3 regions of the Microbacterium sp. NC79 genome follow, and region 3 is predicted to be linked to each of the others. Evidence: predicted binding sites of a transcription regulator. Region 3 holds the regulator's gene; each other region holds the start of a gene.

Region 1 (4,001 bases), 170 kb from region 3:
CGGCATCTGACTGGGCAACCAAGTTTGCCGCGCAACTCGCCGCCGACGGCCCGGAAAATCATGGCGGGCGCCCCGCGAAGTCACTCGGTGAGGCGCTGGCGGCGCTCGTACAGCCGATCGCGAATCAGCGCGTCAGTGCGAGCGATATCGAGTGGGAACGGGTGCCATCGCATCTGCAAATGAACTTCCGTGCGGTTGATGCGCGTGGCCGCGCCATTGACTCTGACCGCTCCCTCGCCGCGCTACAGGAGCGTCTGGGGGACGCCGCCCGCGACAGCGTGGCAGCGCAGATTCGCAAGGCTCAGCCTTCTGGCGCGCGCGGCCGTGCCGGCGCCGAGAACGGCGCAGGTACGACAACCGTCTCGCGGTTCGCCGAACGTTCCGGAATCACGACGTGGGATCTCGGCACCCTTCCCCCGCACGTCGATACCGCGTTGGCAGGCGGCACCGTGCGTGGCTACCCCGGGCTCGTTGATGACGGCACAAGCGTTTCGGTGCGCGTGCAGACCGACCCCGCGATCGCCGACCGTCTGCACCACGCTGGCGTGCGTCGTCTGCTGCTGCTTGCACTGCCGTCACCGGCGTCATATGTGCAAGAGCATCTCACTTCGGCTGAGAAGCTCTCGCTCTCCGCCTCCCCCTACCCATCGGTGAAGGCGCTGATTGAAGATGCGCGCGCCGCCGTGATCGATCAGGTTATCGCGGCGCACGGTGCGTCTCCGATCCGCACCGAGGTGGACTTCACCGCCGTGCGCGATGCCGCGAGCACCGCGATGGTGGACGGAACCTTCCAAGCGGTGGGGCTTGCTGCCCGCATTCTCGATGCGCACCGGGCGGCGGAGCGGCTGATGAAGCAAATCACCTCCATGCCGCTGCTTGGCACGCTCAACGATGTGCGCGGTCAGCTCGCCGGCCTCGTCTACCCTGGCTTTATTTGTCGCACCGGTCTCGCCCGGTTGGCGCACTATCCGCGCTACCTCGCCGCAGTCACGCACCGTTTGGAGGCGCTACCGACCAACGCGGGGCGCGACCGGGCCTGGATGTCAGAGTGGGAGCGTGCAAACGCGCTGTTCGTCGACGCTGGCGGCGTGGTTCCGCTCGCAGATGACGCGCGCCCTGGCCTCACGCATGCCCGCTGGCTGCTTGAAGAGCTCCGTGTGAGCCTGTTCGCGCAGTCCCTCGGCACCGCAGAGCCGGTCTCGCAACAGCGCGTGCAGAAGGCCCTTGCCGGGTAGCGACGCCGCCAGCGAGACGGCGAGCCCGTAGGCTCGAAACATGTCGCACGCGATCCAGTACACCCAGCTCGGCGGGCCCGAAGTTCTCACCCTCGCGGAGGTTCCGTTTCCGGATCCCGCAGCAGGCATGGTGACGGTGCGCGTTGAGGCGGCCGGGGTGAACCCCATCGATTGGAAGCTCCGTAGCGGTCTGCGCGCCACGGAGCCGTTTGATGGCCCCCGTGGCACCGGGTCTGATGGTGCCGGAACCATTGCCGCCGTTGGTGAGGGCGTCGATGGTTTTCGCGTGGGCGACCCCGTCGCGTTCTGCAACGCGTCTGGCGCGTATGCCACCGATGTGGTGGTGAACGCGGCTCACGTGTTTGCCCGGCCGGCTGGCGTTTCGGCCGCGGCCGGCGCTTCCCTTGGCGTGCCTGCAGGAACCGCCTACCAGGTGGTCCGTTCACTGGCGATTACCGCAGACGACGTCGTGCTGGTGCATGCCGGTTCAGGGTCGGTCGGCCAGTTCGCGATTCAGTTCGCGCGACTGATGGGTGCGCGTGTGATCGCGACCGCCAGCGCGCGCCGCGCGAGCACGGTGACTGCTCTCGGCGCGACAGCGATCGAGTACGGCACCGGCCTCACCGAACGCCTTCGCGGCCTCGGCGTGGAGATCACGGCCGTCATCGATTGTGCGGGCACCGATGAGGCCATCGATACCTCGCTCGCACTCGTCGCCGACCGCACCCGCATCGTCACCATCGTGCGCGGCAAGGAGGCAGATGGCTGGGGTATTCGCGCCTTCATGGGCGGCTCGCCCCACCCGATGACCGCGCAGCAGCTGGCATGGCGCGTTGAAGCAATGCCCGTCAGCCTCGCGCTGATGGCGGCAGGTGCCCTCACCGTCGAAATTGGCGAGAATTACCCGCTCAGCCGCGCCGCCCATGCGCAGGCTGACAGCGAGGCCGGCCGCGACGGCAAACTCATCGTCACACCGTAGAGCTGCTCGTCGGCAGCGCACGGTGGCGCCGCTGTGGTCAGAGAGATTGCCCACACACTCTCGTTTATACAAGCGAAACTACTTGAATGAGAGATCTCTCATGCTCGAAGATATATACGAGATTCGTGAGAGAATGTTGGTATGGCAATCGACAATGCGAACGACGCTCCGACAGACTCGGTCGAAGCGTTCTTGTTCGCGGTTGACGCATTGCGGGAGATTCAATCCGCAATGGCGGGCCTGGCCGCGATGGAAACATCGCTGTACGCGGCCGTGTTCGCGCAGGCAGAGCAATTGACGGCGACGATGCCGTCGCCGATTACCGAGCGGGAGATGGCATTGCGCACGGCCTGCGCGGAGATTGGTGCCGCCCTCCGTGTCAGCGACCGCACGGTGCAGCGCCGCTTGTCGAATGCCTGGGATGTCACGACGAATCTTCCGCACACCTTTGAGGCACTCCAACATGGCCGCATCACGCAGGCACACGTGAATACGATCATCCGCTCAGCCGAGGGTCTCCCCGTGGGTGAAGCTCGCGAAATGTACGACGACGCTGCGGTCGAGCGCGCGGAGCAACTCTCCCCTAACCGTCTTGCGGCGGTGTTGCCTGCGGTGGCCGCACAGATTCACGAATGCGGCATTGCGGAGCGTCACCAGCGTGCCCGCCGCCACCGCCGCGTCGAAATACGCGACATCGAAGACGGCATGTCTGAACTCCTCGCCGTCCTCCCGGCCATCATCGCCCACGGCATCCACGACCGGTTAACCTCCATGGCGAAGGCGTGCGTAGCGACTGGTGCCAGCGATGGCGGGACTGACGCCAGCGGTGGCGGGACTGATGCCTGTTCGGGTGCTGGCATCGATGATGAGCGGTCTCGTGACGAGATTCGCGCCGACATCTTCGGCGATCTCCTCCTCGGTGGCGGCCCGGTCGCGAGCGGCGACGGCCTATCGGCGATATCCGCGCAGGTACAGATCAGTATTCCGGTGTTGACCGCTGCAGGCGTGTCCGACCGGGGTGCTGAACTCATCGGATCCGGGCCGCTCGACGCTGAGACGGCCCGCCACTTGGTGGGTGCCGCTTCCGGGTGGGATCGGGTCATGACCTACCCGGTAACGGGCACGATCCTGGCAGTGGATCGGTACCGGCCAAGCGAAGAAATCCGCCGCGCGTTGCGCGTGCGCGATGAGCACTGTCGTTTCCCCGGATGCCGCCAACCCGCGCACCGGTGCGACGCCGACCACAGCCTCGCCGCCGCCGAAGGCGGCGAAACCAGCCTCGAGAACCTGGCACTGCTGTGTCGCCGCCACCACGTGATGAAACACGCCGCCGCGTGGAGCATCACCCATCAGGGCCACGGCGTATTGAAGTGGACCAGCCCCAGCGGCCGCACCTACGTCGATACCCCCACACCGACGCTGCGCTTCTTCCCCACCGGCCCTGACGATCCGGGCCATGATCCGAACAATCCCGGCGCCGACGATCCGGCCCATGATCCCAACGGCCCCGGCCCCGACCCCGGCCCCGGCCCCGGCCCCGACGATCCGGACACCGGCGACCTCGGTCTCGATCCGAGCGGCCTCTGCCCCGACGATCCGAACTCCGGCGACCTAGATCTCGATCCCAGTGCCCCCGACCCCGGCGATCCGGACACCGGTGCGCCGAACGATCCCGGCCCGGATGAGCAACGAGCGCCTTAGCGAGTAGCGCGCACCCCGCTCTCGCCCAGCGTCCAGCTAAGCGGCCCCGCCCGGTTCCGCACCGGTGGCGATGGGAGCACCGGGGG
Region 2 (4,001 bases), 1.7 Mb from region 3:
GTTGGCGGCGCCGACAAGATGGCATCGATCATTCTTGCGGTACGTGAGGTGGCCGGTGCCATTACGGCGTCAACGATCACCACTGTTGCGGTGTTCTTGCCGATTGCCCTTGTGGGTGACATGACCGGTGAGTTGTTCCGCCCGTTCGCGATGACCGTGACCATTGCGATGCTGTCGAGTCTGCTGGTCGCGCTCACGATTGTTCCGGTGCTCGCCTACTGGTTCATGAAGCCGGGTAAGGAGCTGCGCGATGCTGATGGCAACCCCATCGACCCCGAGCACCCTGACGCTCCGCCTTCGAAGCTGCAAAAGGCCTACCTGCCGATCTTGACGTGGACGGTGAAGCACTCGGCCGTGACGCTCATTGTGTCGCTGCTGGTTCTCGGTGGCACGTTGTTCTCCGCGCAGTTCATGAAGACGAACTTCCTCGGCGACTCGGGGCAGAACACCATGACGGTGCAGCAGGAAATGCCTGCCGCATCGAGCCTCGCGGTGAAGGATGCCGCTGCCGCACGTGTTGAGAAGGTACTGCGCGACGTGCCAGGCGTCGATACGGTGCTGGCCTCGGTCGGCTCGAGTGGTTCCGCTCTTACCGATGCCTTCACTGGTGGCGCCGCCGGAGCAACGTTCTCGATCACGCTGACGGATGATGCAGACGTGGAGAAGGTGCGCGCAGATATTCAGTCGGGTGTTGCTGAGCTGTCGGATGTCGGCGAAGTGACGATTGCCGCTGCCGCATCGCTGGGTTCAAGTGATATCGCGATTGAGGTCACGGCACCGGATTCCGCGACGCTGGAGAAGGCAACAGCCGCGGTGCAGGACAAGATGACCGGCCTCGACGGTGTCGAGCAGGTGACGAGCAACCTTGCCGCCGCCCAGCCGTACATCGCCGTGCAGGTCGACCGCGAAAAGGCGGCAGCCGTTGGGCTCAGTGAGGTGGTTGTCGGCGGCATGGTGAATGCTGCGATGCAGCCGAAGCCGGCCGGAACCATTGAGATTGACGACGCGTCGGTGACGGTGGTTATCGCGTCGGCTGACCCGCCTGCCACGATTGTGGAACTCGCGGATATGCGGATTCCGTCAGCGCTCGGAATGACGCGTCTTGGCGATATTGCAACCGTCGAGCAGACCGATGGGCCCTCGTCGATTACGACACAAAACGGGCAGCGTACTGCAACGGTGTCAGTGACCCCGCTCGGTGATGACCTATCGACGGCCAGCACCGCGGTTCGTGGCGCACTGGACGAGGTGAAGTTGCCGAAGGGCGCGAGCGCCGGGCTTGGCGGTGTGATTACGCAACAGAACGACGCGTTCACCCAGTTGGGGCTCGCGATGCTGGCCGCCATCTTGATCGTTTACGTGGTGATGGTGGCGACGTTTAAGTCGCTTCGTCAGCCGTTGCTGCTGCTGATCTCGGTTCCGTTTGCGGCAACAGGTGCCATCCTGTTGCAGATCGTTTCGCAGGTTCCGCTCGGCGTTCCGTCGCTCATCGGTGTGCTGATGCTCATCGGTATTGTCGTCACCAACGCGATTGTGCTCGTTGACCTGGTGAACCAGTACCGCAACCGCGGACTGTCGACATATGACGCCACGATCGCCGGATCGTCGATGCGTTTGCGTCCGATTTTGATGACGGCGCTGGCGACGATCTTCGCGCTGGTTCCGATGGCGCTTGGCATCACAGGGCACGGCGGCTTCATTAGCCAGCCGCTTGCGATCGTCGTGATCGGTGGACTCGTATCGTCGACCGTGCTGACGCTGATCGTATTGCCGACGCTCTACAACCTGGTTGAAGGGGCGAAGGAGCGTCGTGCTACGCGTCGTGCTGGCGGGTCTGGTTCTGGTGCTGGCTCTGATGCTGGGCCGGATGATGGACCCGCGGGGCCGCGCCGGACGGGGAGCATTCCGGTTGTTGCTGGGGACGGCGTGGTTGCCGGTGACGGTGCTGGTGCTGGTGCCGGTGCTGGTGCTGGTGCTGGTGCGGGTGGGTCCGTGGACGGGGTCGTGACTCCGCCTCCGACGCGTCGGTCGCTGCGCGCGTAGGCAGGAGGGAACGGACGGCGCACCGGAGACCGCCGGGGGCCGTCCGATTCTGCTCTCTCGAACAAGTTTTCGATGAGATCCCCCTCATGATCGTAGATATATTCTACTAATCGTGAAATCATGGAGACATGACGATCGAACAGCCACCGGATGAGCCCATCGCGGGTTCCGCTCCAGACCTGCCGCCCAGCGAGGCGACAAGCGATGGTGGTGCGATGTCAGCGCTTCCGGCGGAGGCGCCGGCGGTGTCGAGTGAAGTTGCCGCCACCGATGAGATGCCTGGCGGTTTCGCGTTTGCGCTGAGCTCTCTGCGAGAGATTCAGCGGGCACGAGCAGGGCTCGATGCGATGGAGACCGCACTGTACGCGGCAGTTTTTGAGCATGTGGATGCGCTGTCAAAGCAGACGGCCGAGCCTATCGCCGAGCGCGACATGATGATTCGGTCGGCATGTGCCGAGATCGCAGCCGCCCTGCGGCTCAGCGATCGCGCCGTGCAACGTCGAATGTCTGATGCGTATGACGTCTATGTCGGATTTCCGCAGACGTTTGAGGCGCTCCGGACGGGCGCCATCACCGTGCGCCATGTGCAGGAAATTGTGAAGGCGAGTGACGGTCTGCCTGTTGATATGCGGGCCGATTATGAGGTTGCGGCGCTGGAGCGTGCGTTGATCACGACACCGCCCCGGTTGGCCGCGGTACTGCCGAGCGTGGCCAATCAGATTCATGCGCGCAGCATTGCTGAGCGGCATCAGACGGCTCGCAAGCGCCGGGCGGTGACCGTTCGTGATGTCGGAGATGGCATGGCCGAACTCGTGGCCCTCCTGCCCGCGGTTCTTGCTCATGGCATTCATGACCGGCTCACGTCGATCGCGGTCGCTGTCGAAAAGGCTGACCCCGATGATGAGCGTTGCCGTGATGAAATTCGCGCTGACGTCTTCGCCGACATCGCGCTCTCCGGGGCGCCGCTCGCGCACGGCGATGGGCTGAGGGCGATTCGCGCGAACGTGCAGGTCTCGGTTCCGGTCACGACACTGGCGGGAGGGGCTGGCACAGGCGCTGAGCTGATCGGTGTTGGCCCGATGGATGCTGACACGGCACGCACTCTCGCCGGTAATGAACCGGGGTGGGATCGGGTCATGACGCATCCGATTTCAGGAGCGGTGCTGGCTGTTGATCGGTATCGACCCGGTGAAGATTTGCGGCGACGATTGCGGGTCCGTGACGAACACTGTCGCTTTCCCGGTTGTCGTCAGCCGGCCCATCGGTGCGAAGCTGACCACGGCTTGGCTGCCGCGGATGGCGGCAAGACCCATCTCGATAACCTCGCGCTGCTGTGCAAGGGGCACCACACGATGAAGCACGCTGCCCACTGGCAGGTCGTGCATGAGCAGCACGGCGTGTTGCGCTGGACGAGCCCCAACGGAAACACCTACATCGATACCCCGACGCCGGTGCTGCGGTTCTATCCGTCGGAGGGAGCGGCCAGCGGTGACGGAAATTCCGCTGGTGACCGGCCCCCAGGGGACGAGCCGCCTCCGCACATTCCCTGACCTGCGATCTGGTCACCGCTCGTTAACCCCGCTGTGCCACGATGTTCTCGTGCCATTGAAGCGCCAACTCACCCTGTCTGACGCGGTTGCCGTCGGGATGGGCTCCATGATTGGTGCTGGCGTGTTCGCGGTGTGGGGGCCGGCGCTGTCGGTCTCCGGTAACGCCATCCTTGCGGCTCTGGCGATCGCCGCGGTGGTCGCGTTCTGCAACGCCACCGCATCAGCGCAGTTGGCGGCGGCGTATCCGGTATCGGGTGGAACCTATGCCTATGCGCGAGCCGAAATCGGTCCATGGTCGGGTTTCGTCGCCGGCTGGTGCTTCCTCATCGGAAAAGTGGCCAGCTGTGCAGCAATGGCCATGACCTTCGCCGCCTATGCCGCCCCCACCGGCTTCGAGGTTCCGGTCGC
Region 3 (4,001 bases):
GAGCTGAGTGGGTGCAGCTGGATGAACCCGCCCTCGTGAGCGAGAGTCTGCCCTACGCCGCCGCTGAGCTGGCTGAGGCCGCTCGCGTCGCTTACGACGTGCTCGCCAGCGCCGCCAACCGCCCCCAGATTCTTGTCGCCGCCGGCTACGCGCAGCTGTCGCCTGAAGCGTGGAGCGTTCTTGCTGGTTCCGCTGTCGACGGCATCGCCATCGACCTGCGCCGTGGTTCCGTTCCCGCGCCCGTCGCTGGCCTGGAAAACAAAGTTCTTGTCGGTGGCGTGATCGACGGCCGCAATATTTGGCGTGGTGACCTCGCCGGCGCTTTTGACAAGCTCGCATCGCTCGCTGAACTCGGTGCCGCGCAGGTTGCTGCTGGCACGACGACCTCGTTGCAGCACGTGCCGCACGACGTCGCTGACGAAACCCAGCTCGAGGCGCGTCTCGTTTCCTGGCTCGCATTCGCTGACCAGAAGGTTGGCCAGATCGTGACGCTCGCACAGGGCCTCACCGAGGGGCGGGAAGCGATCGCTGAGGAGCTTGATGCTGCGACTGCGGCTCTTGCGGACCGTGCGTCGGCTCCTGGCGTTCGCGTTGACGCTGTCCGTGCACGCACAGGTGCGCTGCAGGCTGACGACTTCGTGCGTGGCAACGAGGAGGAGCGCGTCGCCGCTCAGGACGCTGCCCTTGACCTGCCGCTCCTGCCGACAACGACCATTGGTTCCTTCCCGCAGACCGGAGAGATCCGTAAGGCGCGCGCCGCTCACGCGCGTGGCGAGATCGATGACGCCGCATACGATGAGTTCCTCAAGGCTGAAATTGGTCGGGTCATCGACCTGCAGCACGATCTAGATATCGATGTCCTGGTGCACGGCGAGGCCGAGCGCAACGACATGGTGCAGTACTTCGCCGAGTTGCTGGACGGTTTTGCCGTCACCCAGAACGGGTGGGTGCAGTCCTACGGTTCGCGTGCGACGCGTCCTTCGCTACTGTGGGGCGACGTTTCACGCCCCGCGCCGATGACCGTGCGGTGGGCGGAGTTTGCGCAGTCACTCAGCGACAAGCACGTCAAGGGCATGCTGACCGGCCCTGTGACGATCCTGGCCTGGTCGTTCGTGCGCGATGACCAGCCGCTCGCTGAGACGGCGAACCAGGTTGGTCTGGCTCTCCGCGATGAAATCGGTGACCTCGAGCAGGCGGGCATCGCCATCATTCAGGTTGATGAGCCCGCCCTGCGCGAACTGCTGCCGCTCAAGGTTGCCGACCAGCCGGCGTATCTTGAGTGGTCGGTCGGATCATTCCGGCTGGCAACCGCCGGTGTTGCGGACGCCACTCAGATCCACACTCACCTGTGCTATTCGGAGTTCGGCGTTGTGATCGATGCGATCACGGCGCTTGATGCCGACGTCACGTCGATCGAGGCTGCGCGTAGCCGTGGCGACGTGATTGACGATATTCGTGACGCGGGCTTCCCGCACGGCGTTGGCCCCGGCGTATGGGACATCCACTCGCCGCGTGTGCCTTCTGTTGATGAGCAAGAGTCGATCCTGCAGCGTGCCGCTGACGCCCTGCCGCACAAGCTCATCTGGGCGAACCCGGATTGTGGCCTGAAGACCCGCGGCTACGACGAGACCGTTGAATCACTGCGCAACCTGGTGGTAGCGACCAAGAACGTGCGCGAGAAGATCGGCGCGTAACGCGCGACAGCTCACAGCCCGCCCTACTCAATCGAGTGGGGCGGGCTTTCGCTTTGTGTGGCGCTGATGCCGGAACCGTGGCGCGACGATCAGCGCAAACAGCAAGAGGACTTTCGCTTGCCGACGGATCGGCTCGCGAAAGTCCTCAGGAGGATGCTGCAGATTACACGGCGCGCAGCACCGCAACAATCTTGCCGAGAATCGTGGCCTGGTCGCCAAGGATGGGCTCAAAAGCACTGTTGCGGGGGAGTAGCCAGGTGTGGCCGTCACGACGACGCAAAACCTTCACGGTGGCCTCATCGTTCAGCATGGCCGCCACGATGTCGCCGTTTTCCGCGTCGCTCTGCACGCGCACGACAACCCAGTCGCCATCGCAGATCGCGGCATCGATCATCGACTCACCGTTCACCTTCAGCATGAACAGTTCGCCCTTGCCAACAAGCTGGCGGGGGAGTGGGAAGATCTCTTCGACCTGTTGCTCCGCCGTGATCGGAACGCCTGCTGCAATCTGACCGACGAGCGGAACCAGTGCGGCATCGCCGACGGACGGTGCGGCATCGGCCGGGTTCTCGGCGGCGATGCCAGGAAGATCGATCAGCACCTCCATCGCGCGAGTCTTACCGGGATCGCGACGCAGGTATCCGCTCAGTTCGAGCTGACCCAGTTGGTGAGTAACGCTACTCAGCGACTTGAGGTTTACCGCGTCGCCAATTTCGCGCATGCTCGGCGGATAGCCGTGACGCGCGATGGAACGTTGGATCACTTCGAGGATCGCCATTTGTTTGTCGCTGAGGTTCTTGCGGCGACGTGTACGTGGGGCCTCATTGCCCGGACCACTCGCAGTCTCTTCCGCGCTCATTGCGTTCTCCTTTTGCCACCCAGCGACCAATGTCGGAGGTTGATGATGTGCTTTCGCTATCGAAACCGTATCCGACTTTTCGGATAAACAAAGACTTTTGTTCGAGTGTGTTGAAAGATTTTTTTCGAAGTCGTTCGAAAAACAGGTTGACATGTTCGAACATAGAACATAGATTCGGAACGTAGCTTCGCTTCCGGCCCTCCCGGCCGAGGGTTGGAAGCGAAGCGCACCACAAGGAGGAATCATGAGCACCATCAGCATCAACGCCACCGCTCGTCCGGCTCGCGTCGTTTCGGGGCCCGGTGTGGTTGCTGTGGCTGGTCATTCTGCGGTCGCCACGCGCCTTCGGATGACCGATCGCGGCCGCCGCGTACTCGCAGCCGTCGTTGCTCTTCCCGTCGTGGCTGCTATCGCCTTCGCCGTACTGAGTGGTGGTTCTGCGCAGGCTTCCCTCGATGAGGGCGTGCAGGCAACATTCGAAACGATCAACGTGATGCCAGGCGACTCGCTGTGGTCGATCGCGAGCGATGTAGCACCGCACGCAGACCCCCGCGATGTTATCGATGGCATGATCTCACTGAACGCGCTGCCCTCTTCAGCGATCACGCCAGGCCAGACGCTGGCCATTCCCGCTGAATTCACGAAGTAACACCGCCGCGATCATGCACGCGCTCAAGCGCGCCGCGCTGAGGATCAGGCCAGCCGTATCGAGACCCTGCGTAATGTTCGACCGCCCGGTTTCCGCGGCCGCCTACCGCAGACCTACCATGGAGTAGTGACGATCTCCTTCAGTGATCTGCCCATCCGCGACGAGTTTCGCGGGATGACTCCGTACGGCGCCCCACAGGCGCCGCTTCCGGTCGCACTGAACGTTAACGAGAACACGCATCCCATTCCGGATTCGGTGACGAGTGACATTGTTGAGTCCCTCTCGTTCGCGGTGCGCGACCTCAACCGGTATCCAGACCGCGAGTTCACGCTGCTGCGCGAGGCGTTTGCTCACTACCTCGGTCACGGGTTGACAGCCGACCAGATATGGGCGGCGAACGGCTCAAACGAGGTGCTACAACACATTCTGCAGGCGTTTGCGGGCCCCGGGCGCACGGTGATGGGTTTCGGGCCGACATACTCCATGTACCCGCTGCTGACCCGCGCGACCGGCGCGACATGGTTCGCAGGCGAACGCGGCGCCGACTACTCGCTGGCTGCGGCTTCCGCTGTCGCACAAGTGCAGGAAGTGAAGCCGGATGTGGTGCTGCTGTGTGCGCCGAACAACCCCACAGGAACGCCGCTGACACTTGATGTCATCGAAGCCGTATACGACGCAACTGACGGCATCGTCGTCGTCGATGAGGCCTACTTTGAGTTCGCCCCGCACGATGCCCCGAGCGCTCTCACGCTCCTGGAATCTCGCCCCCGTCTGGTGGTCTCACGCACCATGAGTAAGG

What was found. The regulator LexA, encoded in region 3, represses DNA repair genes until DNA is damaged. The targets are predictions, from matches to a motif close to TCGAACANNTGTTCGA.
Region 1: KTJ77_RS08740 (HNH endonuclease signature motif containing protein) is a predicted target of LexA. The motif match lies at 2,319-2,334, and genes of this name have one in related genera.
Region 2: KTJ77_RS13280 (HNH endonuclease signature motif containing protein) is a predicted target of LexA. The motif match lies at 2,101-2,116, and genes of this name have one in related genera.

Annotation. Positions count from the first base shown of each region.
Region 1 is NZ_JAHQYI010000001.1:1,930,063-1,934,063, forward strand. It holds gene hrpA (ATP-dependent RNA helicase HrpA) at 1-1,235, shown strand, start outside; gene KTJ77_RS08735 (NADP-dependent oxidoreductase) at 1,276-2,214, shown strand; gene KTJ77_RS08740 (HNH endonuclease signature motif containing protein) at 2,356-3,915, shown strand; gene KTJ77_RS08745 (sulfurtransferase) at 3,952-4,001, opposite strand, start outside.
Region 2 is NZ_JAHQYI010000001.1:110,510-114,510, forward strand. It holds gene KTJ77_RS00565 (efflux RND transporter permease subunit) at 1-2,043, shown strand, start outside; gene KTJ77_RS13280 (HNH endonuclease signature motif containing protein) at 2,172-3,593, shown strand; gene KTJ77_RS00570 (APC family permease) at 3,643-4,001, shown strand, end outside.
Region 3 is NZ_JAHQYI010000001.1:1,764,231-1,768,231, reverse strand. It holds gene metE (5-methyltetrahydropteroyltriglutamate--homocysteine S-methyltransferase) at 1-1,694, shown strand, start outside; gene lexA (transcriptional repressor LexA) at 1,858-2,553, opposite strand; gene KTJ77_RS07985 (LysM peptidoglycan-binding domain-containing protein) at 2,798-3,202, shown strand; gene KTJ77_RS07980 (histidinol-phosphate transaminase) at 3,329-4,001, shown strand, end outside.